Regions from separate parts of the Mesorhizobium sp. ANAO-SY3R2 genome, predicted to be linked through region 2. Evidence: riboswitches for the same ligand, from Rfam matches in the RefSeq annotation. Region 2 holds a riboswitch; the other holds the start of a gene.
What was found. A riboswitch is a leader RNA that binds a small molecule or an ion and turns the genes downstream of it on or off. The one in region 2 is predicted to bind S-adenosylmethionine.
Positions count from the first base shown of each region.

Region 1 (14,635 bases), 1.6 Mb from region 2:
CCTGCCGGTGGTGCCGGTCGCCCATGTCGCCGGCCTGTACTGGCCGCGCCGCAAGTTCCTGCGCCATCCCGGCACGATCAAGGCGCGCTTCCTCAAGCCGATCCCGGCCGGGCTCGACAAGGAAGAGTTCATGAAGCGCCTGGTGGCCGAGACCGAGGCAGCCTGCGACGAATTCCTGATCGAGGTCGCACGGTCCGAAAACCCGCCGCCGATGCCCCCCACGGCGGTGAAGCGGCTCAGGGAACTGGGCGTAGAGCCGACGAGCTGACCAGCCGCCTCACCTCCTCCAGCCAGTGGTCGCGGATACCCAGCGCCCGCAAATGCTCGACGGTGCTGGCGACATAGTCCTCGTTGCGGCCCGATTGGCCGGCTGCACCTGAAACGATCTCGGCTGCGTGAGCGGCATCGAGATTGCCGGCATATTGGCGGTGGTTGCGGTCGGCGATGTAGCAGATCGCCTCGGCGACATTGCCATCATCGAGCCTGATCCGCAGCGCCCGCTCGAGATAGACGTTCGTGACCAGTTCGCGCTCGCGCAGATAGGCCAAGACCTCGTCGCGCAGGTCGCCGGGAACGCGGAAGGCGAGGCCGACGCAGGAGCCGCCGCGGTCGAGGCCGAGCACCAGCCCGGGCCGCTGCTCGGTACCGCGATGGACCCAGGAGCGGATGCAGAGCGAACGGCGAAAGCCCATCAGCCGCGCGCGGCGCGTCTCGACATGGGCAAAGCCGGGTCGCCACATCAATGAGCCATAGCCAAAAACCCAAAAATCGCCCATATCGCCAAGCCTGTTGGTGGTTTGCGGGTCTTTGGCGTTACAACATCGGCCCGAAGAGCGGAATCGTTTTTCCGGAAGTATGATGCGTGGTGCCGCCAACGAGCATGTCAAATCTGACACACGGCGCTGTAAAGGGAGTCTGAGCATGACGTCGAGCCAAGCGCCACAACCCTACTCCCGCCGCCGCTTCCTGTGGCTGGCGCTGTTCATCGTATTGCTGTTCGGTGGCTACAGCGCCGGCTGGTTCTGGTTTGCCGGTCGGGCCGAGCAGGAGGTCCAGCAGAGGATCGCGAAGCTGAACCAGAACGGCGTTGCGGCCGATTGCGTCAACCCGACAGTGCGCGGCTTCCCCTTCCGCATCGGCCTGTTCTGCGACCGGGTGGAATATGAGAATTCCAACATGCGCATTTCGGCCAGCGCCGGCAACCTGCGCACTGCGGCCCAAGTCTACCAGCCGATGCGCACAGTGCTCGAACTCGACGGGCCGCTCACCGTCACGGCACCGGATCTGCCGCCTATCCGGTTCAACTGGGACCTCCTGCATGCCAGCGCGCGCCTCGCCAATCCGCTGCCCGAGCGGATTTCGGCGGAAACCCGCAAGCTGACCGGCGAAGCCTCCTTCAGCGACCGTTCGCCGGTTCCCCTCTTCACCGCCGAGGAGACGCAATTGCATCTCCGCCCGAACGGCCAGGACATCGACGTCGCCGGCACCTTCACCGGGCTCGTCATCGACCAGCAGGCGCTTGGCGGCCGCAAGTTGCCGCCGCTCGACGGCAGCGCCGATGCATCGCTGAAGGACGGCGTGAGCGTGGTCAAAGGCGGAGAGCGCAGCCTGCGCGGCCAGTCGGGCACGATCCGTTCGCTGACGCTCACGACCGGCGGCAACACGGGTGCTGCCCTCAGCGGCCCATGGTCAATTGACCAGGACGGGCTGATGGACGCCAATCTCAGGGTGACGGTCCAGAACCCGCGCGAACTGTCGCGGATCCTGTCTGAAGCCATGCCAGAGCAGCGCAGGCAGATCGAGACGGCCATGTCTGGCCTCGCCATTCTCGGCAACGCCCCTAGCCTGCCGCTGCGCATCGTCAAGGGCCGGGCCACGCTTGGCTTCATCCCGCTCGGCATGGTGCCGGCGGTAAGATGAGCGAATAGCGAATAGCGAATAGCGAATAGCGAATAGCGAATAGCGAATAGCGAATAGCGAATAGCGAATAGCGAATAGCGAATAGCGAATAGCGAATAGCGGCTATGCCAGCCTAAGCTGCGGACACAAGCCATTATTTCCTACTCCCTACTCCCTATTCGCTATTCCCTGCTCGCTAGCTTTTCACCGGATGCTCGACGGCCTGGCGACCGAAGTTCGGCGCATCGACTTCCTGGCCCGCATCGATGATCGAGCGCCTGATGGCGCGGGTGCGTGTGAACATCTCGAACAGCTTGTCGCCGTCGCCCCAGCGGATCGCCCGCTGCAGTGAAGCGAGGTCTTCGGAGAAGCGCGCCAGCATTTCGAGGATCGCGTCCTTGTTGTGCAGACACACGTCGCGCCACATGGTCGGGTCCGAGGCGGCGAGACGGGTGAAGTCGCGGAAGCCGGAAGCCGAATATTTAATGACTTCCGACTTGGTCACCGCCTCTAGATCGTCGGCGGTGCCGACGATGTTGTAGGCGATGATGTGCGGCAGGTGCGAAACGATGGCGAGCGTCATGTCGTGATGCTCCGGATCCATCGTGTCGATGTTGGAGCCGCAGCGGCGCCAGAACTCCGACAACTTCTCGAGCGCGGCCGGATCGGTGCCCGGCAGCGGCGTGAAGATGCACCAGCGGTTTTCGAACAGATCGGCGAAGCCCGCGTCGGGGCCCGACTTTTCGGTGCCCGCGAGCGGGTGGCCGGGGATGAAGTGGATGCCTTCGGGCACATGCGGCGCCATCTGGGCAATGACGGAGGCCTTGGTCGAGCCGACATCGGTCAGGATGGCGCCAGGCTTGAGCGCCGACGCTATCTCTTCGGCGACCGCGCCAGACGAGCCGACCGGCACCGAGACGATGACCAGGTCGGCGTCCTTCACCGCAACCTTGGCGTCGGTGGAGTAGCTATCGCCGAGGCCAAGTTCCTCGGCGCGGGCGAGCGTGGCTGCGCTGCGCGTCGAAATGGCGATGTGGCGAGCCAGCCCCTCGCGGCGGATGACCCGCGCGATCGATGAGCCGATCAGGCCGATGCCGATCAGGGCGATCTTGTCAAAAAGCGGTTCAGACATGGTTCAACTTTTCAGGAATTCTGTGAGAGCGGCGGCGACGCCGCGATTGGCCTCTTCGGTGCCGATGGTCATGCGCAGCGCATTGGGGAAGCCGTAGCCGGCCACCCTGCGCAGGATATAACCACGCGCCGAAAGGTAATCGTCAGCTGCGGCAGCAGTGTGTTTGCCATCTTCGGGGAAGTGGACGAGCAGGAAGTTGCCGACACTCGGCGTGACACGCAGGCCAAGCGCCTCGAACTCCTTGACCAGCCATTCCGCCCACTGCGCATTATGCGTCACGGTGCGTTCGACATGGGCGCGGTCCTCCATCGCCGCGACGCCGGCCTCGATGGCGGCCGCGTTGACGTTGAAGGGGCCGCGCATGCGGTCGAGCACCTCGATGACGTGCGCCGGCGCGTAGACCCAGCCGATGCGCATGCCGCCAAGACCGTGGATCTTGGAGAAGGTCCGGGTCATCACCACGTTCGCATTGGCCGCGACCAGTTCGACACCCGACTCGTAGTCGTTGCGGCGGACATATTCGGCATAGGCCGCATCGAGCACCAGAAGAACGTTCTTGGGCAGCGCCGCATGAAGCCGGCGCACCTCCTCGAACGGCAGATAGGTGCCGGTCGGGTTGTTGGGGTTGGCGAGGAAGACGATCTTGGTCTTCGGCGTCAGCGCGGCGATGATGTTGTCGACATCGGCCTTCTCGGCGGTCTCCTTGGCCACGACCGGTGTCGCACCGGCAGCCTGGATGTAGATCTTGTAGACCATGAAGCCGTGCTCGGTGTAGACGGCCTCGTCGCCCGGCGACAGGTAGCTCTGCGAAAGCAGCCCTAGAACCTCGTCGGAACCGTTGAAGCACAGGATATTGGCCGGGTTGAGCCCATGGGTCGCCGCAATCGCCTGTCTCAGGCGTAACGCCGACCCGTCGGGATAATACTCCATCTTCTCGGCAAGCTTCTTCACCGCCTCGATGGCATGGGGCGAGGCGCCCAGCGGATTCTCGTTCGACGACAGCTTATGGACCTTGGCGACGCCTGCAGGGGCTGCGCTCTTGCCGGGGACATAGGCGGCGATGTCCATGATGCCGGCGCGGGGTTCGGGACGAATCTGCTCAGGTGCCTTGGTCATGTCGAAAATCCTGGATTGGCGCCTCGGAATGGAGGCCGCTGCGGGAATACCGCCCAGGGCGTGCAATGTCGAGAAAAACCCGAAATTCGGGCCCTCTGGCCGGGTATTTGGGTCGCTGTTGACGCAATCCGCTGCCAGGCGTATGAGCTAGGCATAGACCCGTGGTGATTTGGCCGGTCGGCTTGCAGCCACGTTAAACAAGTCGCTAAAGGGCCGTTTGCGATCCGTAAACCGGCTTTGCGACTGCAATGCCGGTTTTTTAGTTTTTGGAGTTCGCACAGTGCCGATCAAGATCCCCGATCAGCTTCCCGCCCGCGAAGTGCTGGTCAAAGAAGGCGTCTCCGTCATGGACGAGCAGACCGCCCTGCGTCAGGATATCCGCCCGCTGCAGATCGGCCTGCTCAACCTCATGCCCAACAAGGTGCGGACAGAGACCCAGATCGCTCGCCTGATCGGCGCCAGCCCGCTGCAGGTGGAACTGACATTGGTGCGTATCGGTACGCACAAGGCCAAGAACACGTCCGAAGACCATCTGATCTCCTTCTACCAGACCTGGGATGAGGTAAAGGACCGCAAATTCGACGGCTTCATCATCACTGGTGCGCCGGTGGAACTGCTGCCCTTCGAAGACGTGACCTATTGGGACGAGCTCAAGCAGATCTTCGACTGGACGACGACCAACGTCCATTCGCCGTTCTTCATCTGCTGGGGGGCGATGGCGGCCGCATGGCATTTCCATCGCGTACCCAAGCACACCCTCGATCAAAAGGCGTTCGGCGTATTCCGCCACAACAACAACGCGCCAGCGTCCCCCTATCTCGCCGGCTTCTCGGACGACTTCGCCATCCCGGTGTCACGCTGGACCGAGGTTCGCGCCGCCGACATCCCGGAGGGGTCCGGCCTGGAACTGCTGATGGAATCGGAGGAAACCGGCCCCAGCCTGCTCGCGGAGCAGGCCGGCAACCGGCTCTACATGTTCAACCACATTGAATACGACTCGACCTCGCTGAAGGAAGAGTACGACCGCGATGTGGCTGCCGGCGTGCCGATTGCGGTGCCCCACGAATACTACCCTGACGATGATCCGCAACGCCGGCCGCTCAACCGCTGGCGCTCGCACGCACACCTGCTTTTCGGCAACTGGATCAATCAGGTCTACCAGACCACGGCTTACGACCTGGAGAACATCGGCAAGAAGTAGTAGCCGATCGAGGCTCGCACGGCGCCTGAGACCCGCCGGGTTCAGGTCGCCATGTCGTGCGCCCCGGGCGCCTTGGCCAGATCCTTGATGCGCGGAGGCCTGAGCGTTGGCCCGCGCTTGTCCTTGGTAAGCTGCACCGTGCGGTCGAACAGCACGCCATCACGCCGCGCCGGGCTGAAGTAGATGACGCCCGTCTTGGCCAGTTCGCTCTCGAACATCGCCCGAACCATCCCGTGCGCTGAACTGTCCAGCGTGTCGAACGCCTCGTCGATGATCACCCAGTCGGGTCGGTGCAGCCTGAGGCGGGCAAATGCCACCAGCAACAGATCATCGCTGCTGAGTTCGTCGGCCCAGGACACGGTGCCGTCGAGCGCCGACACCAGCCGTTCAAGCCCCACGGCGCGCAGTGCCGCAGCAAAGTCCGCGTCGCTGAACGGCCGATCGCCGGTGGGATAGGCCAGCGCTTCGCGCAATGTACCGGGCGGCACGTAGGACTGCCGTGGCAGGAAGACGATCTCCTTGCCGGCCGGAATCTCGATGCGGCCGCGCCCCCAGGGCCACAGCCCCGCCAGCGCGCGGAAGAGCAAGGTCTTGCCGGCGCCCGGCTCGCCGACGATCAGCACGCGTTCGCCCGGCTTGACCCGGATTTGCGCCTCCGAAAGCCTGGTACAGCCACTCGGCGAGACAAGCTCGAGCCGATCGAAGGCCAGGCTGCCATCGGGGCTTTCAGCGACTTCGATGCGCCCCTCCTTCCGGTGCAGCACATCGGCCGAAACCAGAACGCTGCGGATGACCGTCACCCGCATCAAGGTCGCCCGCCAGTCGGCAATCGCTCCGACATTGTCAATGAACCAGCGCAGCGAGGCGTGAACCTGATTGAAGGCACCGACGGCCATCATCAGCCCGCCGAAGCTGATGTCACCGGCAAAATAGACAGGTGATGCCACCAGGATGGGCGCTACCACGGTGAGCCAGCCATAGCCGCTCGTCACCCAGCCAAGGTTGATCTGCGTGGCAAAGATCCGGCGCAGCGCATTCAACACACCGGCGAGATCCGTTTCGAGCCTGCGCTTTTCATCGGCTTCGCCGCGCGACAAAGAGATCGCGTCGATGTTCTGGTTGATGCGCACCATCGAGAAGCGCAGTTCGGCCTCGCGCGCATAGCGTTCGGCGTTTTGTACAATCAACGGACGCCCGACGAGCCAACTCAGCAACGACCCCGAACCCGCATAGAGGATCACCGCCCAGACCATGTAGCCGGGAATGCTGAATGTATGACCGCCGATGTGGAAGACGAAGCCGGCCGAAAGGCCCCACAGCACCCCGACAAAGGAGGCAAGCAGGATCGACGCTTGAAGCAGACCAATGCCGAGGTCGGTGGTGAGATCGGCGAGATGGCCGGCATCCTGCTGCATGCGCTGGTCGGGATTGACGCCTACGTCGCCTGCGTTGGCCAGCCGGAAGGCACGGCCCGGGCGCAGCCACTCATTGATCAGGTCGAGTGTCAGACCCTCGCGCAGCTTGAGCCTGATCATCTGGTTGAGCCACTGCTGGGAAACATTGAGCACCAGCAGGCCGCTGGCAATGGCGGCAAAAACCATCAGCTGGTGCAGGAATTCGGGAAGGTCACGCCGCGCCAGCGCATCAAAGAACGGCTTGTTCCAGCGATTGAGCAAGACCTGACCCAGGGCCGTGGCGACGATAACGGCGAAGACCGAAATACCAAGCCAGATCAACATGTTTCGCACCGGAGACGTAGCCAGCGCCTGCTGCGCCATCTTCAGGTGGCCAGCGAAACCGCCGCCGTCGAAGTCGGACGCCATCGGTTCACGATTGCTCTGCTTGTACGATTGGCTGCGCATGAATGCGTTCCTCTGGCCGGGTGGCTGGGCCTCCTGCCATTCTCACGGCATCCGGGGCTCTCAATCTGCGCATGTTCACTGTCGAAAATCGATACCGGTTTTCCGCTTCATGCACTCCCACTTTGCCCGAGTGGGGGAACATTGTGCCACCATCGAACTGCCACGTATCGCAGGGAACCCAAACAAGGTCGTGAACGGGGCCCCGCACGGGGTGGCGCGATCAGCCTTTCGGTGCGAACACGCGCACCGACTTCGGCCGGATGCGGAAATGCGCCGGTGTCCAGGTGACCAGTTCGCCATCGGTGTTGACCGGCCGTGGCCGCTTGGTGCGGATCGTCACCTCCGTGGTCTTGAAGGCGCGGACGTCATCCCACTGCCCCTGCGTGCCCCGTCTCAAGCTGGGCAACAGCCTGAGCAGGCGCCACCAGTGGTCAACCTCGAGGCTGTAGAGATCGAGCCAGCCATCATCGGCGGTGGCCGTTTCCTCCACCGTCATGCCGCCGCCATAGTGGCGACCATTGCCGACCGACACCTGCATGGTGTGGATCTCCTCGGTGGTGCCGTCGTGGTCGACATGGGCGGTGAACAGGCGCGAGCGCATCAGCAGACGCGCGGCAACGATGGCATAGCCCAGTGTGCCCCAGCGTTTCTTGGCGTGCTCCGTCAGTTCTGCCGCCAGTTCCGCGCTGAAACCGATGCTGGCAACGTTGAAGAAGAGGTGGCCGTTGACCTCGCCGAGGTCGACGGTCTTCTGGTGGCCAGCGGCGATGATCTCAGCCGCCTGCACAGGATCGGCCGGGATGCCCATCGTGCGGGCAAAGTCGTTGGCCGTACCCAGTGGCAGCACGCCAAGGGTCAAGCCGGAATAGGCAAGGCCAGCGGCAGCATTGTTGAGCGTGCCGTCGCCGCCGCCGACGATTGCCATATCGAAATGGTCAGCATGGCGCGCAATCAGCTCGGAGGCGTTTTCGTCCTTGCTGGTTGCCATTTCCTCGATGACAAGGCCGGCATCTTCCAGCACCCGCCTGGCAGCGACGATCGAGCCGGTACCGCGGCGCGCGCGCGGATTGACGATCAGCATCGCGCGCTTGTCCTTCGACCGCTGCGCGGTGCGCCTTTCGTGGATGATGACGTCGGTCAGCTGGATGATTCCCAAGATTGTCGCCGTTGCCGGCGGGTCGGCCTCCGCCTAGCCCATTTAGGAATTGAAAGAGGGCATTTGAAGGCCCCGGGCAGGATCATGGCGTCGAAGGCGTCCCTGTCTCGCCCATATCGTCAGGAGACCGGCGCAGCGCCGGGAAACCGCGCGTTGCGCCAGACGGCGACAGGACAGGTACGAAGACGCGACGCGAGGCGCGCTGTGTCACCGGAACACCCTGATAGACGCGCTTCTGTGCCTCGACCACGATCACGCCGGAGAAGATCGGCCAGAACCGGCGGCCGGCGCGTTCGAACAGATGGTCGAAACGCATCATCCATTTGCGCCGCGACGGCGGGAAATGCAGGGCATCCGACCAAGACGCCACGGTGAAATTGGCCTCGCGCAGCAGCTCGTTGAGCTGACCGCTCGAAAATGGCCGGCCAGTGCCGAAGGGCGTGTGCTCGAACCGCGCCCAGACGCCGCGCCGGTTGGGCACGACGATGACGATGCGCCCGGCGGGCGAAAGCACGCGCCAGATCTCCTTCAGCGTCTCGCGCGGGTTTTCGGCATGTTCGAGCGAGTGGACGAGCAGCATCCGGTCGATGGAAGAATCGACCAGCGGCAGTTCCTCGTCGAACACCAAAGCAGTGGAGGACGGCCCCTCGCTCGGCCAGGCAACGGCACCCTGAGTAGCCGGCATGAAGGCAAAGACTCTCTCGGCATCGACACCGAAACGGTCCAGCCACGGCAGGGTGTAACCCAGGCCAACCAGCCGTTCGTTGGGCACGCTGCCCCACACGGACGACAGCGCCATGGCAATGGAGTGCTCGGCGAGACGCCCCAGCGGTGTCGAGTAGAAGGAGCGAAGGTCGACGATATCGGAATTCATGGCTCGAACGGTAGCGCTCGCCGGCAGAGACTTCAACGACCATGCGCACATCCCCTACCAGCGTGACCCAAATGGCGTGACAGGGGGGCGTGCCCGCCCTATCGTCTTTCAGGGAACGGAGATTTTGCGATGCCTGTCGAGATCAAGCTTTTCATGTGCCGCACCGACAATTTCGGCGCGCTGCTGCACGACCGCGACAGCGGCGAGACCGCGATCATCGATGCGCCCGAGGAGGCGCCGATCATCGATGCGATCACCCATAGCGGCTGGACGCCATCGATGCTCCTGATCACGCACCACCATGGCGACCATGTCGAGGCCAATCTGGCGCTCAAACGACGCTACAAGCTGCGCATCATCGGCCCGGAGGCCGAGCGAGACAAGATTCCCGGCATCGACGACACCGTCGAGGAAGGCTCGGTCATTCCCTTTGGCGAGGAACGCATCGAAGTGATCTCCACCCCCGGCCATACCGCCGGCCATGTCTGCTACCATCTGCCGAAGGCCAAGGCGGCCTTCACCGCAGATACGCTGTTTGCCATGGGCTGCGGGCGACTGTTCGAGCGCCCGGCGCCGGTGATGTTCGAATCGCTGAAGAAGCTTGCCGCCCTGCCCGCCGACACGGCGATCTATTGCGGTCACGAATACACGCTCTCCAACGCCCGTTTCGCGCTGACCGTCGATCCGGACAACGCTGCCTTGCAGGCACGTGCAGCAAAGGTCGAGGCCCTGCGCGCCGAGGGCAAGCCGACGCTGCCGACGACGATTGGCGAGGAGCTAGCCACCAACCCGTTCCTGCGCTGGGCCGATCCGGCCATCAGGAAGCATCTCGGCATGGAAAAAGCATCCGATGTCGAGGTCTTCGCCGAGATTCGCAGGCGCAAGGACAATTTCTGAACATGCTGGCCGCGGAAATCATCGCTACGCTTGGCATGATTCGCCACCCCGAGGGGGGATGGTATGCCGAGACCTTCCGCGACAACCCCGAAGGCGGCGCCTTTGGCGAGCGTGGCCATTCGACGGCGATCTACTTCCTGCTCGAGCATGGCGATGTCTCGGCCTGGCACCGCGTCAGGGACGCTGCCGAGATCTGGCATTTCCATGCCGGCGCGCCGATCGAACTCAAATTACATGAACCGGGCGGCGGCATCGTCTCGCAACTGCTCGGCATCGACCTCGCCGCCGGCGAGCGGCCGCAGGTGGTCGTACCGGCTGGCTGGTGGCAGACCGCGCGCAGCCTGGGCGACTGGACGCTGGTCGGCTGCACGGTGTCGCCCGGCTTTGAATTCTCGCAGTTCGAATTGGCGGTGCCCGGCTGGGAGCCGGGTTAGGCTCCTGCCCCGTTGGTCGCGGGCGATGAACGCTTGGCGAAGATCAGCGACTTGGCCGCAAGCACCGCGCCACCGGTGATGAGCACGCAGGCGGCAAGGATGCGCAAGGACGGCTCGGCGAAACCGGCCGCGATGAGTACCAATGTCGACAGTAGCGGCGCGGCATAGCTCGCCGCCCCCAGCACCTGGATGTTGCCGCGCTTGACGCCGATGTCCCAGGCATAGAAGGCCGCACCCACCGGCATCAGGCCGAGGCCGAGCACGGCGAGCCACTGGCCAGAATTGGCCGGCAGGATCGTCTCCTCAAGCGCCAGGTGGCAGACAAGGGAGAGAATCGAAGTCGCCAGGCAGAACCAGGTGACGATTGACGTCGGCACCGATGGGAAGCGCCGCGACAAAAGCGAATAGCCCGACCACAGGAAGGCGCAGACGAAGGCCATGGCATAGCCGAAGCTGTAGCGGGCGTCGAAGGCAAGCCCCCCGCCCTTGGTGACGATCAGGAACGTGCCGGCGAGCCCCATCAGCGCACCCGCAATGTGGTTCCAGCGCAGCCGTTCGCCCGGCATCAGCGCCGATCCGAGCACGATGAACAGCGGCCAGAGATAGGCGATCAGGCTGGCCTCGACGGCCGGCGCGTTGCGCAGTGCGGTGAAGTAAAAGAAATGATAGCCAAACAGGCCGGCGATGCCGATGACCCAGACCTGCGGCGGGATCTTCGCCGGCTTTTCGGCCGCTGGCATGAACAGCCTGGCGACGAGACCGACGCAAGTGCCAATGGCAAAGGTGATGGCCGACATGAGGAACGGCGGCACCGAACCCGATGCATCGGTGAGCAATGCCAGCGTCGCCCACATGGCGACCGCCGAAAAGCCGATCAGTGTTGCGCGCCCCACTTCACTCTCCCGGCGCGCTGGCGCCTCAATTGGTCGCTTCGAAACGCCGCGCCTTGAGGGTGATCGGGCCGATCTCCGTGCCGACGGTGGCATAGATGGGCGCATATACTCCGGTTTCGCCGATTGGCGCAAACGTCACCATGATTCGACTGCGATCCCTGAGGAAGGTGAGCGCCTTCTTGTTGCTGCGATAGCCCGACACCGGCTGGAAACCCATCCGGCAGGTGACCGTCTGGCCCTTGAAGCCCTTGACCGACATCTCGCCGGTAGACACTGGGGTGAGCTTGAGGTTGGCGCGCAACTCGCCATCATACATCTTGATCGTCCGACCGCAGACCTTGTCGAGGCTGGGCGCGCGGATGATCGTCGCGGCGATGGGATCGGCCACGGCGCGGAGGTCGTCGGGGCCGAGCGGTATCCAGGTCTTTCCGCGCTTCTTGGGCTTCGGCACGACCTCGGTATGGGTTACCCGGTCGCCAGAGAATCGGACGTCGACGAGCGAGGCCTTCTTGCCCGAGACATAGTCGGCGCGGAAGGCCTCCGGGCGGGTGCGCCCGTCGGCAAAACTGCCGCGCGAAGAGATCGTCCCCTTGGTGTCGTCAAAGAAGGCGGCAAGTCCAGCGCTCGCTACCTTGCCGTTCACCGAATAGGATTGCCCGTCGTAGCTGCTGTCGAATGTCGCAGTGGCGACCGGGATGCCGAGGAAGGACAGCGAATAGTCGGCGCGGAAAGTTCCTTCAGCCGCCGGTGCCGGCGCAGGCAAGACGGCGAGGGTGAAGGCGAGCAGGACAGGCATATGGCGACGCATTCGTTGCAATACCTCCAATGCAGCAGAGAAACCGGGTTTCAGGCTGGTCGCGTCCCTCGACAGCGGTTATAGAAGCAAATCGGGCCGTTCTGTGGAACTGGGGACAACGCTCTCAAACCACGGTGGCGCTTGACGCGTCTGCGAAATACACCTATGGAACGCCAACTTTTTCCATGAGGCCGCCTGACTGAGACTGCGCGCCATCCTTAATCGGTGCGTAAACAGCCGCTTGGTCCGCCAGAACTGAAGGTAAGTAACATGTCCCGCGCTTGCGAACTCACCGGCAAAGCCGTCATGACCGGCAACAATGTGAGCCACGCCAACAACAAGACCCGTCGTCGCTTCCTGCCGAACCTGGTCAACGTCACGCTGATCTCGGAAGTGCTGAACCAGAACGTTCGCCTGCGCATTTCCGCTGCAGCGCTCCGTTCGGTCGAGCATCGCGGCGGCCTCGACGCCTTCCTGGCCAAGGCCGACGCTGAGGAACTGTCGCAGCGCGCCCGTCTGCTCAAGAAGCAGATCGCCAAGAAGACCGTTGAGCAGGCTGCCGCCTAATCTGCGAATCAGGGCGGGGGACGACCGCCTGGAGCCTCTAGCGACCGCAAGGACGACAGAGGCTCCGCCCAAAAGCCCGGGCACTGCCCGTAAAGCTGGTTCCATCACCCAGGATAAAAAAATGAACTCCGGTTCTCGTTATCTGCCTTTCGTGGCGGCCATGGCGCTTGTCGTCGTCGCCTCCAATATCCTCGTCCAGTTCCCCGTGCAGGGGCAGGTCGGATCTCTGGCACTTGCCGACATCCTCACCTGGGGCGCCTTCACCTACCCCTTCGCCTTCCTGGTCACAGACCTCGCCAACCGCCTGCATGGCCCGAAGATGGCACGGCGAATCGTCTTCGTCGGCTTCATGACCGCGGTCGTCTGCTCCATCGTCATTCCGCCGCTGCTGTTCAGCTACGGCCTGATTCCCTTCGACACGGCAGCATCGCGCCTCGCCCGCATCGCCGTCGCCTCTGGCGCCGCCTTCCTGACCGCGCAGCTGCTCGACGTTACCGTCTTCAACTGGCTGCGCCGGCAAAGCTGGTGGCGCGCGCCGATCTTCGGCACGCTGGTCGGCTCGGTGTTCGACACGATGATTTTCTTCGGCATCGCGTTCTCGGCCACCTTCGCCCTGCTGGGCCCCGACGACGCCTTCGCGCTCGAAGCAGCCCCCCTGTTCGGCATGCTGCCCACGGAAGCCGCACGCTGGGTGTCTTGGGCGCTCGGCGACATGACGATGAAGCTTTTGATCGCCGTCTTCGCGCTGATCCCCTACCGGCTGATCGCTGCCCGTTGGTCGCAGCCGGCCCTGGCTACGAACTGACAGGCCTCTTGCCTACCTGTCGATACGCGTCGACAGGATAATCGACGACAGCGTGCGTTCGACGCCGTCGAGCGCACCGATGCGGTCGATCAACTGGTCGAGGTCTTGCACCGAAGGTGCTTCGACGACAACGATCATGTCGAAATTGCCGCTGACCGAATGCAGCGTCCTGACCTCGGGGATGCGACGCAGGACGGCTTCAACCGCAGCCGACACCTTGGGCTGCGCCGTCACCAGAATGTGCGCCCTGACCAGATTCTTCTCGTAATCCCGCGACAGCCTGACGCTGTAGCCTGATATCACCCCCCGCTGTTCCAGCCGCTCGATGCGGCTTTGCACGGTCGTTCTGGACACGCCGAGTCGGCGCGCCAGCTCGGCGGCCGAGGCCCGCGCGTTCTCGCGCAGCAGGGCGAGCAGGGCCCGGTCGGGATCGTTCGTCATTATGACGCATCCATTCGTCGTTTCGCCAAAAACGGCTCGTCTTTTCGGCAATATCGATACTGCCTTTCGACGAGACGTAGAAGTACAAAATGCCATCATTGCATTTCAAGGGGACAGGCCATGAAGGAAATCATCGTCGTAGGCGCAGGCAAGATCGGCTCGACCATCTCCGGCATGCTGGCCGAGACCGGCGACTACAAGGTGACCGTAGTCGACCGCGCGCAGGCCCAGCTCGACGCGATCGACGTTGCCGGCAATGTCGAGACGAAGAGGGTCGAGATCGGCGAGGCCGGCGCGCTGGACACGGTTCTTGCCGGCAAGTTTGCCGTGCTGTCGGCCGCCCCCTTCCATCTCACCACGCGCATCGCCGAAGCTGCCGCCAAGACCGGCGTGCACTATCTCGACCTGACCGAGGACGTCGCCTCGACCCGAGTCGTCAAGGAACTGGCAGCCAAGGCCAACAGCACCTTCATCCCGCAGTGCGGACTGGCGCCGGGCTTCATCTCGATTGTCGCCAACGATCTTGCCAAGCGATTCGACACGCTGGAAAGCGTGCGCATGC
Region 1 is NZ_CP159955.1:356,678-371,312, reverse strand. Features, by position in the region: gene ABSY17_RS06595 (lysophospholipid acyltransferase family protein) at 1-268, shown strand, start outside; gene ABSY17_RS06590 (gamma-glutamylcyclotransferase) at 237-776, opposite strand; gene ABSY17_RS06585 (DUF2125 domain-containing protein) at 922-1,920, shown strand; gene ABSY17_RS06580 (prephenate/arogenate dehydrogenase family protein) at 2,096-3,031, opposite strand; gene hisC (histidinol-phosphate transaminase) at 3,035-4,147, opposite strand; SAM riboswitch at 4,299-4,376, shown strand; gene metA (homoserine O-succinyltransferase) at 4,428-5,348, shown strand; gene ABSY17_RS06565 (ABC transporter ATP-binding protein/permease) at 5,390-7,210, opposite strand; gene ABSY17_RS06560 (lipid kinase) at 7,431-8,291, opposite strand; gene ABSY17_RS06555 (class I SAM-dependent methyltransferase) at 8,449-9,240, opposite strand; gene gloB (hydroxyacylglutathione hydrolase) at 9,370-10,137, shown strand; gene ABSY17_RS06545 (cupin domain-containing protein) at 10,140-10,571, shown strand; gene ABSY17_RS06540 (DMT family transporter) at 10,568-11,464, opposite strand; gene ABSY17_RS06535 (DUF3108 domain-containing protein) at 11,490-12,272, opposite strand; gene rpmB (50S ribosomal protein L28) at 12,531-12,827, shown strand; gene ABSY17_RS06525 (queuosine precursor transporter) at 12,949-13,632, shown strand; gene ABSY17_RS06520 (Lrp/AsnC family transcriptional regulator) at 13,645-14,073, opposite strand; gene ABSY17_RS06515 (saccharopine dehydrogenase C-terminal domain-containing protein) at 14,194-14,635, shown strand, end outside.
Region 1: linked by a shared signal. The riboswitch ahead of metA (homoserine O-succinyltransferase) and the one ahead of ABSY17_RS20055 (O-succinylhomoserine sulfhydrylase) in region 2 are both predicted to bind S-adenosylmethionine.

Region 2 (14,635 bases):
GCTTCGATGCCGAGGCAGCCCATGGCATGTCGATCAAGGCGCTGCGCTGCGGCCTGCCGGTCGGCGGCCGTGCGCCGCGCGACGCGCGCCTGAACGTCAAGGTCGCCGGTCTCGACTTCCCCAACCCGCTCGGCATGGCGGCCGGCTACGACAAGAATGCCGAGGTGCCTGACGCATTGCTCAGCCTCGGCTTCGGTTTTGCCGAGATTGGTACGGTGACGCCGCTGCCGCAGGCGGGCAACCCCAAGCCGCGCATCTTCCGACTGGTCGAGGACGACGCCGTCATCAACCGGCTCGGCTTCAACAACGAGGGCCATGACGCCTGCGAGAAGCGCCTTGCCGCGCGCTTCGGCCGGCCGGGCATCGTCGGCGTCAACATCGGCGCCAACAAGGACAGCACCAATCGCATCACCGACTACGTAAAGGGCGTGAAGCGGCTCGCCCGCTATGCGTCGTATCTCACCGTCAACATCTCCTCGCCCAACACGCCGGGCCTGCGCAATATGCAGGCGCGCGAGCAGCTTGCCGAACTGTTGGTTGCCGTCATGATCGCCCGCGCCGAGGCTGGCCAGCCGGTTCCCATCTTCCTCAAGATCGCGCCCGACCTGCACGAGGCCGAACTCGAGGACATCGCCGGCGAGGTCACCGAAAAGGGCATTGACGGCGTCATCGTCTCCAACACCACCATCACGCGGCCCGCGCTGCGCAGTCCTACGCACACAGGCGAGACCGGCGGCTTGTCGGGCAAGCCTCTGTTTCAGCGGTCGACGGCAGTGCTCGCCCGCATGCGCAAGCTGCTCGGACCGCAGCGCGCCATCATCGGCGTCGGCGGCGTCGATTCGACCGAAACCGCGCTCGAAAAGATCCGTGCCGGCGCCGACCTCGTGCAGCTTTACACCGGCATGATCTATGCCGGCCCGTCGCTGCCGGCGCGCATTGTGCGCGGCATGGCCGATTTTGCCGGCCGCGAGGGGCTCAAGAGCATTTCGGAGCTGCGCGACACCCGCCTCGATCAGTGGGCGGCCAGGCCGCTCTGAAAGGTACTACGGGCGCGTGGGCCCAGCACTGACAGCAGCAGCAGTCCACGCGCGATCAGGAACAGGTGCAGCGCCGCCCACAGGCCATGATTACCGAAGGCGGCCGTCAGCACCAGCAGCGCCGTGACGAAGATGGCCAGCGACAGCAGCATCATGTTGCGCATGTCGCGCGACCAGGCCGCACCGATGAAGACGCCGTCCATCTGGAAGGCGAGCACGCCGCTCAACGCGGTAAACGCCGCCCATGGCAGGAACGCCACGGCTGTCGCGCGCACATCCTCCGCGCTTGAGATCACGGCCACCAGATCGGCTCCGAAGACGAGAAACACTGCGGTCATGGTGCCCGCCATTGCGAAACCCCAGACCGAGCAGAGATATACGGCCCGGCGAAAGGCCGGCTCATAGCGCGCACCCACGGCGCGGCCGGCCAGTTGTTCAGCTGCTGTGGCAAAGCCGTCGAGGAAGAAACTGGCGACGAGGAAAAGGTTCAGCAGCACGGCGTTGGCTGCAAGGGTCACCGTGCCGAACTGGGCGCCCTGCCGCGTGAACAGCGCAAAGGCGGCCAGCAGCGCAAACGAGCGGATCATGATGTCGCGGTTGAGCACGAACAGGCGCCGGAACGCCTGCCCATCAAGGATACGGGCCCGCGATATCAGCGGTCCGCGCGAAAAGCGCTTCAGCAGGACCGCAAGGCCGACCAGCGTGCCGGCGGCCTCGCCGGCAACCGCCGCCCAAGCCACACCTTCCACACCCCAGCCGAAATGCAGCCCAAGCAGGATCGAAAGCACGATGTTGACGCCGTTGAGGGCCAGCTGCAGCAGCAGGCCGAAGCCGCCCTCACCCCGCCCGAGCACATAACCCAGGATGGCATAGTTCATCAGCGCGAGCGGCGCGCCCAGCATGCGGATGCGCACATAGGCGTCGAGCGTCGCGTTGACGCGCGGCTCGGCCGACATGAACCACTGGCCGGCCAGCGAGGTCAGCGGTGCGGTGAGCGCAAGAATGATGCCCGCGACGATGGCGATGATCGCCGCCCGCCAGAACACCGCCTGTTCCTCCGCTGTGTCGCCACGACCGAAGGCCTGCGCGACGAGCGCCGTCGTGCCGGCGCGCAGGAAATTGAAACTGGTGAAGACCACGTCGAAGGCGACCGCCCCCGCCGCCAGGCCGCCCAGCAGGGCAGCGTCGCCGAACTGCCCGACCACCGCCGTGCCGACGAGGCCGATCAGCGGCGTCGTCAGATAGGCAAGCGTCATCGGCACGGCGATCGCCAGGATCGACCGGTTGGTGACGTCGAAGGCGATGCTGCGCCTGGCCTGTAAGGCGTCGTCCAATTCCGGCTTCTCCCGAGGTTTTCTGCCAGCCGGCAGATGGACCTGTTTCGCCGCCGGGCGCAACCGATTAAGCTCAATGTCCAAGCGAAACCCATCAGGTGGTTCAGCGTCCGTCCATGCCGCTTCAGATCGTCAGCCACCCCGACTACGATGCGGGCTTCGCGCCTAGCCACCGCTTTCCGATGACCAAGTACCGGCATCTCATGGAGCAGCTCGACGCTTTGGGCCTGACGGGTGGGCTCAGCCGGCCCGATTCGATTTCGCCGGATCTTCTACGCCTGGCCCACGACGCCGACTATGTCGAACAGGTCCTTGCCTGCGCGGTGCCGCCCGGCATCGAGCGCGAGATCGGCTTTCCTGTCGACCAGCGGGTGTCGCGCCGTGCCCAGCTTGCCGCCGGCGGCACGCTGCTTGCCGCACGGCTGGCGCTAAGCCATGGCATCGCCTGCAACGCCGCCGGCGGTAGTCATCACGCCCGGCGCAGTCACGGTGCGGGCTTCTGCACCTTCAACGACGTTGCCGTGGCATCCCATGCGCTGCTTGCCGAAGGGCTCGTCGCCAATGTCCTCGTCGTCGATCTCGACGTGCATCAGGGCGACGGCACGGCCGACATCCTCGGAGGCAATCCCGCCGTCTTCACCTTCTCGATGCATGCCGAAAAGAACTATCCAATGCGCAAGGAAGCCTCCGGCCTCGACATCGGCCTACCGGACGGCACGGAAGACGACGCCTATCTCGAGACACTGGCCAGCACGCTGACCGGCCTGTCGCGCCTCAGGGACTGGGACATCGTGTTCTACAATGCCGGCGTCGATCCGCACCGCGAGGACCGGTTGGGCCGGCTTTCACTCAGCGACGAGGGCCTGCGCCGGCGCGACCGAATGGTGATCGAGCATTTTCGCGCGGCAAACATACCGCTGTGCGGCGTCATCGGCGGCGGCTATTCGAACGACGCTCCTGCGCTTGCCGCGCGCCACGCGATCCTGTTCGAAACGGCGGCCGCCTTCGCCTGACCTATTTCCGGTAGCTGAGCAGCCTGAGGATAATGAAGGCTGGCACGACGATCGCAGCGCCCAGAAGCAGGTAGCTCAGGAAGCGGTCGATGGCGCGGAAGCCCATGTGCCAGATGTCGAGGACAAAGTCGTGAATGCGATAGAACACGTCGAGCGGCGACCAGCCGAAGGCGCTCATGACGATGCCGACGAGGAAGGAGATCACCAAGAGCTTTATGAACACCCTGAGCGGGGTGTCGCCGAGAAAACGCGCAAGTCCGGACAAGCTCAATCTCCTGCGAATCGCCACGCGATGAATATCGCCATTGCGGCCCGCGCTTCAAGATGCGGCGTCCCCACCGCGTGATATCAGGGGTACGTCCCGCCGCCTCGCATCAATAAATAGCGTCGAGCTCTGCATGTTCGCCACGTCGAGCATCCACTTTTGCGGGCTCGATGCGCCGCAACTGATCCTCGAAATGGCCGATCGTGCGCCCAAGCCCTTGTCGCAACGTTGTGCGCGGCTGCCAGCCCAATGCCTTGGCGAGCGAAATATCCGGCCTTCTTTGCCTAGGATCGTCCACCGGCAGCGGCATGAACGCCATCGGCGAAGTGCTGCCGGTCATCGTCAGCACCTTGTTGGCCAGGTCGATCATCGAATGTTCCGAGGGATTGCCGAGGTTGACCGGCCCGGTAACCGCATCCGGCGTGGCCATCAGCATCACCAGCCCGTCCACCAGATCGTCGACATAGCAGAACGATCGAGTTTGGGTGCCGTCGCCGAAAAGCGAGACCGGCTGGCCGGCGAGCGCCTGCACGATGAAATTCGACACGACGCGCCCGTCATCAGGCCGCATGCGCGGGCCATAGGTGTTAAAGATCCGCGCTACCTTGATCTCGAGGCCGTACTGGCGCCGGTAGTCGAAAAACAGCGTTTCGGCGCAGCGCTTGCCTTCGTCGTAACACGCACGCGGCCCGATCGGATTGACGTTGCCACAATAGTCCTCGCCCTGCGGATGAACAGTCGGATCGCCATAAACCTCCGATGTCGAGGCCTGGAGAATTTTCGCACCATAGCGCATGGCGAGGTCGAGCGTGTTGAGCGCACCCAGCACGCTGGTCCTGGTCGTGCGCACCGGATCGCGCTGATAGTGGATCGGCGAAGCGGGACAGGCGAGATTGTAGATCTCGTCGACCTCGACATCGAGCGGAAGGCAAACGTCGTGTTCGATCAGTTGGAAGCGCGTCTTGCCGTCGAGGTGAGCGATATTTGCGGTCGCGCCCGTGCAGAAATTGTCGACGCAGATGACATGAGCTCCCTGGCCGAGCAGTTTTTCGCACAAATGCGAGCCAAGAAACCCAGCCCCCCCGGTTACCAATACCCGCCGCTCACGAGACATTCCGCTCCCCCAGCCATTTTCTTCCAACGAAGACGTTCAGTGTCATGCGCGGGCGCTTGCATCTACAGGTTTTACAGAGTCATGATCAAGCCTCCACTGAGTTGTGATTCATGAATTATCTCGCGGGCAAGACACTTGCGCTGGACTGGACCTCGCCGCACATTCCGCTTTGGGAGCAGCTTCTGGGCCAAGGCAGGCATGAAGCGCTGAAGGTGCTGGGAATCGGTGCCGTCGAGCGGCGTTCGACGCTGTTCTTCCTGCAGTTCTGGCAGCAAGCGCATGTCACTTGCATCGACACCTTTGGGGGAAACGCCGAGCATCTGGAGGCGAGCTCGCGTTTCCGGACGGACATGTCGGAAGCCGAAGCCCGCTTCGACGAAAACACACGCCCCTTCTCCGACCGGGTTGAGAAATTGAAGGCCCATTCGATCGAGGCGCTGTCCGGGTTGCGGCGGCAGGGCCGCCGTTTCGACGTGATTTGTGTCGACGCCGACCACCGGGCCGCCTCGGCCTTCGCCAATGCCGAGATTGGCTGGAGCCTCCTTGCCAACGGCGGCGTGATGATCCTCGACGGCTACGGATGGGAACTCGGCGATACGACCGTGGAAAGACCGAAAGAGGGGATCGACGCCTTTCTCCAGGAGCGGGCCGGGGAATTCGAACTCCTGCACCTCGACAATCAGGTCATCCTCCGGAAGCGGAAGATCCTGCCGGCAACATCGTCGGACTTCACGATTGGCGGACTGACCATCAGGGACCTTGCCAACGGCATGGTTGCGCCACCGCTGGTCAGCTTCGTGGTGATCTGCTGGAACTATGAGCGCTATGTCGGGGCGACCATCGACTCCATCCGCCGCCAGGACTATGCGCATTTCGAGTGCCTGGTGATCAACAACGGCTCGACTGATGACAGTGCCGATGTCATCGCACGTCACGTTGCAGGCGACAGCCGCTTCACTGTCGAAACTCTACCTGAGAACCTGGGGCAGCTTGGTGCCGCGTCCTGGTCGCTCGACAAGGTCAAGGGTGGTTTCGTCGCCTTTATCGACGCCGACGATGTGCTGTTTGAAAACTATGCATCGACGCATATGCAGGCGCACATGGCCCTGCCTCAGCCAGTCGCTTTCACATCATCGAACGTTGCCGAAATGGATGCCAGCGGCAACATCCTGACGTCCGCCAGCGCGAGTTTCGACGTCAAACGCCGTGACCTGACGTCGGGATTGCAGCCTCAGGACAGCGTGCTGCGGCTCCCCACGGTCACCGACGACCAATATGAGCGCCTCGCAGCCAACACAGCGACGGTACCACGATCGCTGAAAGGATGGTGCTGGGCACCCGGGACCGCCAACATGTACCGTGCATCAGTCGTGCGGCTTGTCCGATTTTACGATGGCAGCACGCCGCAAATGCGGGGAGCCGATGGCTACTTCAACACCATGTGTCATGCACTGGCCGGCAGCGCACTGATATCCATCCCTCTCTCGGGCTATCGACAGCACGGTGCCAACCACTTCTCGTCGCGCGAGACGCTGCCCTATGTGAGGGGCGGAAAGGAGGATCGCGCGCTGAAGGAGAAAGACTGGTGGTATCGCGACATCGATGCCCTTCTGGCAAACGCCAGCAGCCTTTCCTGGGCGACGGCCGAAATCTATTGGGACGTCGTCGATCATGCGACCCGCGTGAATCCAAGGCGCCTCCCGGCGTTCTACAAGGATGACAGAACCCTCGAGCTCTTTCGCAAGCATGCTCAGGGGCTGGCCCGGGCATTCGGCCCCCGCGTGTTCTGCAAGGAGATCGCAAGGAAGTTTGCGGCAAGGCAGGCGCTGCAGATCATGAAGGCCGGCCTGGACGGGCACTTGGGCCGACGTGCCTATCTCGCAATCAGCGCATCATGGTTCCGCCGGGCGGAGGTACGGTTCAAAAATGGGCGGTAGTGCACGGGCGGAACTCCGTCCTACCCTTCTCGAACCAATGATCTCCCGCCGCCAAGAGAAACGAAGCTTTGCGCACAGCCTGTCCGCTGTTTCCAATTGCCGAGAAGCATAGCTGATGCTAACCAAAGGCCGCGCGGGTATGATGTAATGGTAGCCTGTCAGCTTCCCAAGCTGAACGCGCGGGTTCGATTCCCGCTACCCGCTCCACTTTCAACAAAAATCCGGACGTCACCGCCGCCCGGATTTTTGTTTTCTGAAGATACTGCTGGTTGCCTAACGGAGCCTGCGCAGTTCGCCGCCATGGAAACCCTGGCCTTGATGGATGCGATAGCCGCTGCTGTAGCTACCGGATCGGTACGATTGGTACCCGTTGAAGTTCAACGGCAAACCGTAGGCGTTGTAGTATCCCGGCTGGAAAGCCCCGACATAATCCATGTTGTCCGACGTGCAACCGGACAGGGGCGCTGAAAGACCGAATGCTGCTGCGATAAGAACGTAACGCATGATGGCTACCTCCAGTCGCTCGAATAATGTGCCAGATCGAACAAGGTCGCCAGTAGACTGCAATCACATCTTGAGTATCGATCACGAAACGCATCGATGCCCGCGCGCGCTGATCCGCACTCGACGATATCGGAGTATATGTCGGCACACGTTGGACGCCGGCACAAGATGATCGAAGGACCTGCCGCCATCCGCACTTGACTGCTGCGACGAATGGCCGGGCGCCGTCAACGCCCGGCCCGATCGTGGACGATCAATCCTTGCCGTAGATGTCGAAGTCGAAATATTTGGCGTTGATCTTGGCGTAGGTGCCGTCCTTGACGATCCCGTCGATGGCCGCGTTCAGCTTCTCGCGTAGCGGATCACCCTTGCGCACGGCGATGCCGGTCAGGGACTCGGTACCCTTGAGATCGCCGATCATCTTGCAGCAGTCGTTGCCCGTGGTCTTCATCCAGTCGACCAGCACGAACTTGTCCGAAACCACGGCGTCCAGGCGACCGTTGGTGAGATCGGCCATGGCCTCGTCCTGCGTCGGGTAGAGCTTCACGTCGGCACCGGCCTTGGCATATTTGTCTTCGGCATAGATCGCCTGGGTGGTGGAGGCCTGCGCACCGACGGTCTTGCCCTTGAGTGCGTCGGGCTCGGGCGAAGTCAGTTCGCTGTCCTTCAGCGCCACCAGCGCAAGCGGGGTGGTGTAGTACCTGTTGGTGAAGTCAACCTGCTGCTTGCGTTCGTCGGTGATCGTCATCGAGGCGACGATGGCGTCGAACTTGCCACCCTGCAGCGCCGGGATGATGCCGTCCCAGTCCTGGGTGATGAACTCACATTCCACCTTCATCTCGGCGCAGAGCGCGTTGGCGATGTCGATGTCGAATCCGACCAGCTTGCCGTCGGATGTGAGGCTGTTGAAGGGCGGATAGGCGCCCTCGGTACCGATCTTGAGCTTTGCTGCCTGCTGCGCCGAAGCGCCCCCCATTGCGAACAGAAGTGCTGCGAGTGCAGCCGAGCATGCGAATTTTCTGGAAATCTGCATTGTCGTCTCCGTTGTCGGGTTACTCTTTTCGCGAGTGTTCCCCCACGACAGCCAACCACAGCGGCCGCAAATGGACAAGCAGACTAAGGGCTAGGACCAACCGACATTCAGCAATCGACGCTCGGTCCTGGGGTCAGCCCATGCGGAAATGCTTGGACAGCTTCAGTCCCTGGGCCTGGTAGTTCGAACCGAGGTCGGTGCCGTAGAGCGCGCGCGGACGCGAAAGCATGTGCTCGTAGACGAGCCGCCCGACGACCTGGCCGTGCTCCAGGATGAAGGGTACTTCATGGCTGCGCACCTCAAGCACGGCGCGGCTACCGGTGCCGCCTGCACTGGAGTGGCCGAAACCCGGGTCGAAGAAGCCGGCGTAGTGAACGCGGAACTCGCCGACGAGCGGATCGAACGGCGTCATCTCGGCAGCGTAGAGCGGCGGCACGTGCACCGCCTCACGGCTGACGAGGATGTAGAACTCGTCCGGGTCGAGCACCAGTTCGCCCGCGCCGTGGTTATAGATCGGCTCCCAGAAGTCGACGACCTCGTGGGCGGAGCGCTTGTCGACATCGACCAACCCGGTGTGGTGTTTGCCGCGGTAGCCGACGATGCTCCCCACCGTGCCGGCTAGGTCGATGGAAAGTGCGATGCCGCCACCCGAAATGTTCGGCGGGTCGATGGCGACCAGGCGGTCCGAGTTATGCAGCGCGTTCAGCTCCGCCTCGGTCAGCAGCGCATTGCCCTTGCGAAAGCGGATCTGCGACAGGCGCGAGCCGGTGCGCACGACGATCGGGAAGGTACGCGGACTGACTTCGAGATAGAGCGGACCATTGTAGCCGGCCGGAATCTTGTCGAATTCCTGCCCGTAGTCGGTCATGACGCGGGTGAAGATGTCGAGGCGGCCGGTCGAGCTCTTCGGATTGGCGGAGGCAGAGATGTCTGCCGGCAGGGCGAGGCTTTCGAGCAGCGGCACGATATAGACGCAGCCCGTCTCCAGCACCGCACCGTCGGCGAGGTCGATCTCGTGCAGCTTGAGCCTGTCGAGCTTTGCCGAGACAAGGCTACTCGGACCGGGCAGGAAACTGGCGCGCACGCGATAGGCCTTGGCGCCAAGGCGCAGGTCGAGGCTCGCCGGCTGGATCTGGTCGGCGTCGAGCGGCGGTGCCGCAAGCGCGCCCGATGCGAACAAGGCCGCGATATCCTGATCCGGAAGTATGCCCGACTGTCGCATTGTCTTACTCCTCTACAGCGCCGCCGGGCCAGCAGGCAGGCCAAGCACTGCAACTCGATACCCTACAGCGCCGCGCGTCCTTTTGGACGCGCAAAGGACGCTGTAGCACTTTGAATTTGTGCATGATCCTTTCCGAAAATCGATTCCGATTTTCGGGGTCATGCACTGACCCGTTTCCGGGTCATGCGCGTGGCCCAAAACGTTTAGTCGACCCCGCGGTTGACGCAAGGCGGCGACGGGTCTAAAGCACCCGTTATCCCGTGGTGATTTGGCCGGTCGGCTTGCAGCCACGTTAAACAAGTCGCTAAAGGGCCGCAGTTGGGCCGGTTTGCGACTTTTCGCGACCGGTTTTTTTGTGTTTGGAATTGGCCATGACCTCCGAAAAGCAGCGCAACTGGAATCCGCAGACCGCACTTGTCCATGGCGGAACGCTCCGATCCGAATTCGGCGAAACCTCCGAGGCAATCTACCTCACCCAGGGCTATGTCTACGAAACGGCCGAAAGTGCGGAAGCGCGCTTCAAGGGCGAGACCCAGGGCTTCATCTATTCGCGCTACGCCAATCCCACGGTCGACATGTTCGAGAAGCGCATGTGCGAACTGGAAGGTGCCGAGGACGCCCGCGCCCTGGCCTCGGGCATGGCCGCCGTCACCGCCGCGATCCTGTGCAGCCTGAAGGCCGGCGACCATATCGTGGCCGCACGCGCGCTGTTCGGCTCGTGCCGCTGGGTCGTCGAGACGCTGGCGCCGCGCTACGGCATCGAGGCCACGCTGGTCGACGGCACGGTGTTCGAGAATTGGGAAAAGGCGGTAAAGCCCAACACCAAGCTGTTCTTCCTCGAAAGCCCGACCAATCCGACGCTCGAGGTGGTCGACATCGCCGCGGTGGCCGCACTCGCCAATTCGATCGGCGCGCGCCTGGTCGTCGACAACGTCTTTGCCACGCCGATGCAGCAGAAGCCGCTGGAGCTCGGCGCGCATGTCGTCGTCTATTCGGCCACCAAGCATATCGACGGCCAAGGCCGCTGCCTTGGCGGCGTCATCTTGTCGGACAAGAAGTGGATCGACGAAAACCTGCACGACTATTTCCGCCATACCGGACCGAGCCTGTCGCCCTTCAACGCCTGGACGCTGCTCAAGGGGCTGGAGACGCTGCCGCTGCGCGTGCGCCAGCAGACCGAGACCGCCGGCAAGATCGCCGATTTCCTTGCCGGCAGGCCGGAAGTGTCGCGCCTTATCTATCCGGGCCGTCCGGACCATCCGCAGGCCGACATCATCAAGAAGCAGATGAAGGGCGGCTCTACGCTGCTCTGCTTCGACCTCAAGGGCGGCAAGAAGGCGGCCTTCGCCTTCGAGAACGCGCTCGACATCATCCTGATCTCGAACAATCTCGGCGACGCCAAGAGCCTGATCACCCATCCGGCGACCACCACGCACAAGAGCCTGTCCGACGAGGCCCGTGCCGAGCTCGGCATCGACGATGGCACGCTCAGGCTGTCGGTCGGTCTCGAGGATGCCGACGACCTGCTCAACGACATCGAGAGCGCGCTGAAGGCGGTGCGCTGACGGCACCGGTGAACGTGGCGCTCTGTCTGCAGGGCGCCACAGATCACATTCGACTGAACAGGTCGAACGGCAGTTGACCCGCCGTGGCAAGGGGCGGACCCTAACAGGCGCATCATGGGAGCGCAGCATATGTATCGCGCGATTACCCGCAACATAGCCGTCGAAGTCGAACCGTTCTACCTCGAAGATCGGTCCGATCCGTCGGAAAACCACTATGTCTGGGGCTATCGCATAACGATCGAGAACAACTCGGACGAATTCGTCCAGCTGTTGTCGCGCTACTGGCACATCACCGACGCCACCGGCCGTATCGAGGAAATTCGCGGCCCAGGTGTGGTCGGCGACCAACCCGAGCTCAATCCCGGCGACAGCTATCAATATACGTCCGGCTGCCCGCTCTCGACGTCCTCAGGCATCATGGTCGGGCGCTACACCATGCGCAACGAAGCGGGCGAGACGTTCGACATCGCCATTCCCGCCTTTTCGCTCGACCTGCCCGGCACGCGACACAGGCTCAACTGAGCGACAAGCGCCCTACTCCGCCGGCACGAACTCGGCCGGTTCGAACTCGTAGGCCTTCGAGCAGAACTCGCAATTGACGCGGATGCGGCCGTCTTCGACGCTTTCCTCGATTTCTTCAGCCGAGAAGCCCTGCAGAATGCCCCTGATCTTGTGATCCGAACAAGAGCACTGGTCGGCAACACGCACGCCTTCGAAGACGCGTACGCCATGCTCGTGGAACAGGCGGTACAGCAGCCTTTCGGGACCGACGGTCGGGTCGATCAACTCGCTCGGCTCGATAGTCGCCATCAGTGCCAGAAGCTCCTGCCAGGCATTGTCGTCGGGCTGGCCTGCGATGTCGCGCTCGTCGCCGTCACCGCCATGGATATCAGCCACGCGCCGGCGCTCGGGCGAGTCCGGCAGAAACTGGGCGAGAAGGCCACCGGCGCGCCAGTACTCGCGGCTGCCGCCCTCGCCCGGCAGGACAAGCTTGGCCACAGACAGACGCAGGTCGGTAGGAATCTGCTCCGACTGGCGGAAATAGGTGCGCGACGCCTCCTCGAGGGAGATGCCGTTGAGCTCTACGATGCCCTGGTAGCGCTGGGTATGCTCGCCCTGGTCGACGGTGAGCGCCAGCACGCCGGTGCCGAGCAGGTCTTCCGGTGCGGTCATGCCCGAGTTGATTGCGGCTTGGACACGATCGGCGTCGAAGCGGGCATAGGCGCGCAGCGAGTGCGGCGTCGTGAAGTCGGCGACCAGCATGTCCACCGGCCCGTCGGTGCGGGTCTGCAGGATGAACTTGCCCTCGAATTTCAGCGACGTGCCGAGCAGCACCGTCACCACGCAGGCCTCCGCCAGCAGGCGCGCGACCGGCTCCGGATAGTCGTGTCTTTCGAGGATCTGGTCGAGCAACGGCCCGAGCTGCACGGTTCGGCCGCGCACGTCGAGCGGCTCCACCGAAAATGGAACGACATGGTCGTCACCGGCGAATCCAAATTCGCCGAGCTTGCGTTCAGTCTCAGCCACTGCAGCTTATCCCATATGATGAGTTCCGCGACGCATCGGCCAACCGAGGGTCGCGAAACAGGCGCTGTCGCGCCGCCAATTGCCTTGATCCCGCCCCAGATAGGGGTGGTCGATCAGGCATTCAAGCGCCGAGGCTCCAGGCCAGCACCGCCTTCTGGGCGTGGAGCCGGTTTTCCGCCTCGTCAAACACCACCGAGTTCGGCCCGTCGATCACCTCGTCGGTCACTTCTTCGCCCCGATGCGCGGGCAGGCAGTGCAGGAACAGCGCGTCTGGCTTGGCGTGCTTCATCAGATCGGCATTGACCTGATAGGGCAGGAAGACGTTGTGGCCGCGGGCGCGATGCTCCTGGCCCATCGACACCCAGCAATCGGTGACAACGGCGTCGACGCCGCTGACCGCTTCCTCGGCCGAACGCGTCATCATCACCTTGCCGCCATTGGCACGGGCCCACTCGACATATTTCGCTTCCGGCTCGCTGCCTTCCGGCACCGCCATATTGACGTTGAAGCCGAAACGGGCGGAGGCCTCGAGCAGCGAATGCAGCACGTTGTTGCCGTCGCCGGTCCAGGCGAAGGTCTTGCCGGCGACCGGGCCGCGATGCTCCTCGAAGGTCAGGATGTCGGCCATCAGCTGGCAGGGGTGGGTGTCGTCGGTCAGGCCGTTGATGACAGGGATCGTGGCATTTTCGGTCAGCTCGATCAGCCGGTCGTGCGCGGTCGTGCGGATCATGATCGCGTCGACATAGCGTGACAGCACCTTGGCCGTGTCGGCGATGGACTCGGAACGGCCAAGCTGCATCTCGGTGCCGGTCAGCATGATCGTCTCGCCGCCGAGCTGGCGCATGCCGACGTCGAACGAGATGCGCGTGCGGGTCGACGGCTTGTCGAAGATCATCGCCAGCACCTTGCCTTCGAGCGGCCTGGATCGTTCGCCGGCTTTCAGGCGCGCCTTGCGCGCAGCCGCATCGTCCAGAATTCCGCGAAGATCGCTCCCGGACATGGCCGAGAGGTCGGTGAAGTGACGAATTCCGCTGGTCATGTGAATTCCTTGGTTTACCCGCCGTTGGCGGCGGCCTTGGAGAGGCTAGCGGCGCCCGCGCGAATGCGTTCGAGCGCCTCCTGGATGTCTGCGTCTGTCGTCGTCAGCGGCGGCAAAAGACGCAGCACATTTTCGCCCGCCGGCACCGCGAGCAGCTTCTGGTCGCGCAGCGCCATGTTCACCTTGGTGTTGGGCATGGTGCATTTGAGACCGAGCATCAGGCCGGTGCCGCGGATCTCGGAAATCACCTCGGGGAACTCGTCGGCAATGGCAGCCAGGCCCTGCTTGAGAAGCAGCGCCTTGCGGCTGACTTCCTCAAGGAAGCCCTCTTCGAGAACCACGTCGAGCACAGCATTGCCGACCGCCATGGCGAGCGGATTGCCGCCGAAGGTGGTGCCATGGACACCAGCCGTCATGACGCTCGCAGCCTCTTCGGTAGCCAGGCAGGCGCCCATCGGGAAGCCACCGCCGATGCCCTTGGCGATCGCCATCAGGTCCGGCGAGACACCCGACCATTCATAGCCGAACAGCTTGCCGGTCCGGCCGATGCCGCATTGGACCTCGTCGAAGATCAACAACAGGCCGTGCTTGTCGCACAGCTGGCGCAGGCGCTTGAGCGAGGCGGTCGGGAACGGGCGGATGCCGCCCTCGCCCTGCACCGGCTCGAGTAGGATCGCCGCGGTCTCCGGGCCGATCAGCTTCTCGGCGGCATCGACGTCGTCGAAGGCAACCTGGTCGAAGCCTTCAACCTTGGGGCCGAAGCCTTCGAGATACTTGGCCTGGCCGCCGGCGGCGATGGTCGCCAGCGTGCGGCCATGGAAAGCACCCTCGAAGGTGATGACGCGATAGCGCTCGGGGTGACCCTTCGAATACTGGTAGCGGCGCGCGGTCTTGATCGCGCATTCCAGCGCCTCCGCACCCGAATTGGTGAAGAAGACGCGGTCGGCGAAGGAGTTTTCGGCCAAGCGCTCACCCAGCCGGCTCTGGCCCGGGATCTGGTAGAGGTTGGAAACGTGCCAGAGCTTGGCTGCCTGCTCGGTCAGCG
Region 2 is NZ_CP159955.1:3,129,247-3,143,881, forward strand. Features, by position in the region: gene ABSY17_RS20005 (quinone-dependent dihydroorotate dehydrogenase) at 1-1,037, shown strand, start outside; gene ABSY17_RS20010 (MATE family efflux transporter) at 1,013-2,371, opposite strand; gene ABSY17_RS20015 (histone deacetylase) at 2,488-3,384, shown strand; gene ABSY17_RS20020 (DUF6460 domain-containing protein) at 3,386-3,649, opposite strand; gene ABSY17_RS20025 (UDP-glucuronic acid decarboxylase family protein) at 3,759-4,763, opposite strand; gene ABSY17_RS20030 (glycosyltransferase) at 4,874-6,700, shown strand; tRNA gene ABSY17_RS20035 (tRNA-Gly) at 6,834-6,907, shown strand; gene ABSY17_RS20040 (hypothetical protein) at 6,974-7,204, opposite strand; gene ABSY17_RS20045 (ABC transporter substrate-binding protein) at 7,458-8,237, opposite strand; gene ABSY17_RS20050 (2'-deoxycytidine 5'-triphosphate deaminase) at 8,371-9,459, opposite strand; SAM riboswitch at 9,710-9,787, shown strand; gene ABSY17_RS20055 (O-succinylhomoserine sulfhydrylase) at 9,831-11,024, shown strand; gene apaG (Co2+/Mg2+ efflux protein ApaG) at 11,154-11,546, shown strand; gene ABSY17_RS20065 (Hsp33 family molecular chaperone) at 11,559-12,551, opposite strand; gene argF (ornithine carbamoyltransferase) at 12,673-13,590, opposite strand; gene ABSY17_RS20075 (aspartate aminotransferase family protein) at 13,605-14,635, opposite strand, start outside.